One region of the Pseudoalteromonas sp. NSLLW218 genome, then DNA from elsewhere that is predicted to be linked to it. Evidence: predicted binding sites of a transcription regulator. Region 1 holds the regulator's gene; the other holds the start of a gene.
The links. The regulator LexA, encoded in region 1, represses DNA repair genes until DNA is damaged. The targets are predictions, from matches to a motif close to TACTGTATNNNNATACAGTA.

Region 2: a site for LexA is predicted at 822-841, ahead of I6E80_RS12805 (YebG family protein). Genes of this name have one in related genera too.

Annotation. Positions count from the first base shown of each region.
Region 1 is NZ_JADYWO010000014.1:35,980-38,186, reverse strand. It holds gene coxB (cytochrome c oxidase subunit II) at 1-642, opposite strand, end outside; gene lexA (transcriptional repressor LexA) at 1,125-1,742, opposite strand; gene I6E80_RS18145 (PaaI family thioesterase) at 1,910-2,207, shown strand, end outside.
Region 2 is NZ_JADYWO010000007.1:245,935-248,141, forward strand. It holds gene I6E80_RS12795 (DUF6170 family protein) at 1-257, shown strand, start outside; gene I6E80_RS12800 (helix-hairpin-helix domain-containing protein) at 282-578, opposite strand; gene I6E80_RS12805 (YebG family protein) at 893-1,210, shown strand; gene putP (sodium/proline symporter PutP) at 1,487-2,207, opposite strand, start outside.

The sequences.
Region 1 (2,207 bases):
GTTTATGTTCGTCCATGTTTCGTTTATAAAGCCGGGATTCGCATCTTTTTTAACTGCAAAATCAGGTACCCACCAAGAGTGGATAACATCGTCAGAAGTCATTAAAAATCGTACTTTTTGATTTATTGGCAGTACGAGAGGTTTATCAACCTCAAGTAAGTAGTTAGGATTTTTATCTGCAAGATTAGCGATTTCATCTTGCGGGGTAGATAAAATAGAGTAGAACTCTACATCTTCGCCCATATATTCATAATGCCATTTCCATTGTGAACCTGTAATTTTAATAGTGAGATCAGCTTTGCTGGCATCTTCCATTGCAATTAGGGTTTTAGTAGCTGGTACTGCCATAGCAATTAAAATAACAAACGGAATTGCAGTCCAAAGTATTTCTACTTTAGTGCTTTCGTGAAATTGGGCAGGTACAGCCCCTTTAGATTTACGGTGATGAATAAGTGCCCAGAACATAATTGCGAACACTATCACCCCAATCACACAACATATTATAAATATGGTCATGTGCAGCTGATATACATTATTGCTTATATCGGTTACGCCTTTGCGCATATTGTATTGGCTGTTAGCCAAAACTGGGTGCGAAAAAACACATAATATAAGCCACAAGGTAGAGGTCAGTTTACCCATGTGGTGGCTCCTTTGATGCTATTGCGAATGCAAAGCGAAGAGGCATACGGCTTAAACGCCAATTCGTTATTTTTATTTTTTTAGCCAATCTCATTTAATATTGATTGGTTTTGCTGCGCCAACAACGTGTTTGTGTATATTGTGTGTTCTCAAAACTAAAAAGCTGTGAGTTATTATTAGCTCAGCACATTAACAATTAGCTAAAAAATGAACAACAAGCAAGTTTTAGTATAAAAAACAATCAGGTTGTAATTGGGTAATTAACAAAAAATCAGCAACTAGCTAGGCAACAGGAAGTTCAAAAGATGAGAAAAACAAAGGGGTTTAACGCATTTGGAGGGGAAATTATAAGTGCAAAAAAGTTTACAGGTTGAATAGTCAGTGGGCTGTTTACGCCCTATTTTAGTACGAATTTTAAAACAAAAATGCGTACTAATTAGTACGCATTTATAAAACTGCTTGTTTAAAAGCTATTTTTAAAGTCACATCCAATCAGCGTTTCTTATAACGCCAACGGCTAAGCCTTCAATATTAAAAGACTCATTCTCAAGATCTACTTCAATAGATTCAAAATCGTCGTTTTCAGCATGAAGTAATACTTTACGACCTGCTTTCTCAAGACGTTTTACAGTTACGTCTTCGTCTAAGCGGGCAACAACAACTTGTCCGTTTTCAGCGGTTTGAGTACGATGTACAGCAAGTAAATCACCATCCATAATACCAATATCTTTCATGCTCATACCGTTAACGCGTAGTAAAAAATCTGCAGCCGGTTTAAACATTAATGGATCGATTTTGCAGTGACTTTCAACGTGCTCTTGCGCCAAAATAGGTGAACCAGCAGCAACACGCCCTATAAGCGGTAAACCTAATTGTTCTGGCTCTTCTTCTTCAATTAACTGAATACCACGGCTTGCACCTGGCTTCATTTTAATGGCGCCTTTTTTAGCAAGTGCTTTTAAATGTTCTTCAGCAGCATTGGCACTTTTAAAACCTAATGTTTGCGCTATTTCAGCACGTGTAGGAGGCATACCAGTGTCTTTAATAAAAACTTTAATTAGTTCGAGTATTTGAGCTTGGCGGTTCGTTAATGGTCGCATACAACTGGTTTTCCATACAGTACATTTAACTGTGAGTATATACAGTTAAATAAAAATCGCAAATTTAAATTAAGCCTTAAAATAGCCAAAGTAATTTCACTTGTGTACATTTTAGGGATATAACTAAAACTAAGTTTATAAATGATAAAAAAAGCAAAGGAGTCATTATGAGTATTTGGTATCAACCTATTACTTTAGAGTTTTGCAAACAGCTAGATGAAGGTATAAATGGTCAAGGTACGCTGATGAAAACTATGGGGATAGAAATCACAGAGATTGGCGATGATTACTTGGTTGCCACAATGCCAGCAATTCCTGAGCATCATAACCCAATGGGGATGGTTCACGGCGGTGCTAACGTTGTACTTGCCGAAACAGTTGCCAGCTATGCAGCTAACTTTGTTGTCGATTTTACAAAATTTTACTGCGTGGGACAGGAAATTAGCGCAAGTCATTTAAAAGCGT
Region 2 (2,207 bases), on a different contig from region 1:
AAGTACGCAAGCGTCAGGACGTAATAGCACTTTCGTTAAGTATGCTATCGCCAACAGATAAAGTTTTACTACGTATTATAAAATTATTGTTACTTAGCCCTTTATTTTTAATATTTACGGTATTTGAAGGCTGGATATTAATCCCTTTTTTGATACTTGGTGGGCTTTGCTATCCGCTACTAACAACACCTATTGAAATTAACTTTGCTAAAAAGCACTTAAGCGATGCACTAAAACAACTTAATCAGGGCGTATAACGCCCTGATTATTCCTTACTCGCTTTAAAGTGATATTTTCCCTTCTAATTTGGCTAATAGTTTTTTACCAATTCCTTTAACTTGTGATAAATCACTGACGCTTTTAAATTCGCCGTTTTCCTCTCGGTAATCCACAATTGCCTGCGCTTTTTTCTTTCCTATGCCAGGTAGCTTAGCAAGCATCTCAGCATCTGCATTATTTATACTAATTGTCTCAACATGAGGCATTTGCTTAGTTACTTCCGATAATTGTGCATATACGGTAGTTGCAGGTAGTAGGCATAATAAGCTTATAATTAATAAATTTTTTAACGTTTTCATCAAACTTGTCCTTATTCTTCTTTTCTTAATTTTGAATGTTGCTCAGGAAAACTAAAAAATAAGGAACTGTAAAGCTCATCACTTAAAGTGTACCTAAACGCATTATCACTATGATCCGAAATCCTGAAAATGCAGCTGGTACAACAAAGTGATTGCTTAACTAAAGTAAAGTTACCGTTTTTTGTCAAATTTAAGACACCTAAAAATTAATACTTCGCGCTTGCAAATTTACGCCCAAACCATTACTGTACATAAAAACAGTAATCTAATGGTTTTTACAAACCACGGTGCCAAGCAATTTTGCAGGAGAAATCATGGCTGTTGTTGTTAAATATGTTGTAGAACGAAACGGAGTCGAGCGTATGACGTTTACTACCAAAAAAGAAGCTGATGCTTATGACAAGATGCTCGATATAGCAGAATCACTTGAGCTAATGCTAGAAAAGGTAGACGTACCGCTTAGTGAGCAACAAATTGAATCACTTGCTTTAGAAATAGCGAAAAGCAAAGATGACTTTATGACCATACTAAAGGGCGGTAAAGATCCAGTTGTTACCAAAGCGCCAGCAAAAAGTAAAAAGTCAGATAACGTTGCATCAATTGAAGATAACAACGATAAAAAAGCAAGTTAACTCGTAGATTGCCCTTTCCTCGGTCGGGACAAACTAAATAAAAAAGGGAGCAACTAAGTTGCTCCCTTTTTTATTATACCAATTCGCTTTATCAAGTGATCTATTTTGAGGGTGGAAAAACGTATTGATAGCCAGTCAAAAAATTCGCTATTTAGTTGTTCTAAATGATAATTTTTCAACACAGGTAGTGACACGTTTAGCCCCGCAAAATGATTAAGTATTATTGCGGATTGGTATTAATTTACTACCCATTCAAAAATGGGCAGTAATTACTATTTAAAGCTCTTTTTCTACTTCATCAAATAAAGCGGTAATGTTTTTCTCAGGCTCTTTTGTAACTAAGCTAACAACAATAATTGCGATGCTCGCTAAAATAAAGCCTGGTACTATTTCGTACATAAAGCTGCTTAAGCCTTCACCATTTATAGTAAATGGTCCATATATCCAAATTAGTACAGTAAACGCACCTACTAACATACCTGATAAGGCGCCAGCAAAATTCATACGTTTCCAATAAAGGCTAAACAATACAAGTGGTCCAAACGCAGCTCCAAAGCCAGCCCAGGCATTACTTACTAAATCTAATATAGAGCTATCTCTGTCGTAAGCCAAGTAAATAGCAAACATAGCAACTATGGCTACACTAATACGGCCAACAGCAACTAGTTCTTTATCGCTAGCATCTTTACGTAAGAATGTTTTATAGAAATCTTCTGTTAATGAGCTTGAACTAACAAGTAACTGTGAAGAAATTGTACTCATAATGGCAGCTAAAATTGCAGCTAATAAAAAGCCAGCAATAAGTGGGTGAAACAATAACTCAGAAAGAATTAAGAAAATCGTTTCAGGATCTTCAACTACAATATTATTCTCATAAGTATAAGCAGCACCAAATATACCAGTACCAACAGCACCAATGGCAGCAACAATCATCCATGTCATACCAATACGGCGTGCTTTAGGCATATCTTTAACACTACGTACTGACATAAAGCGA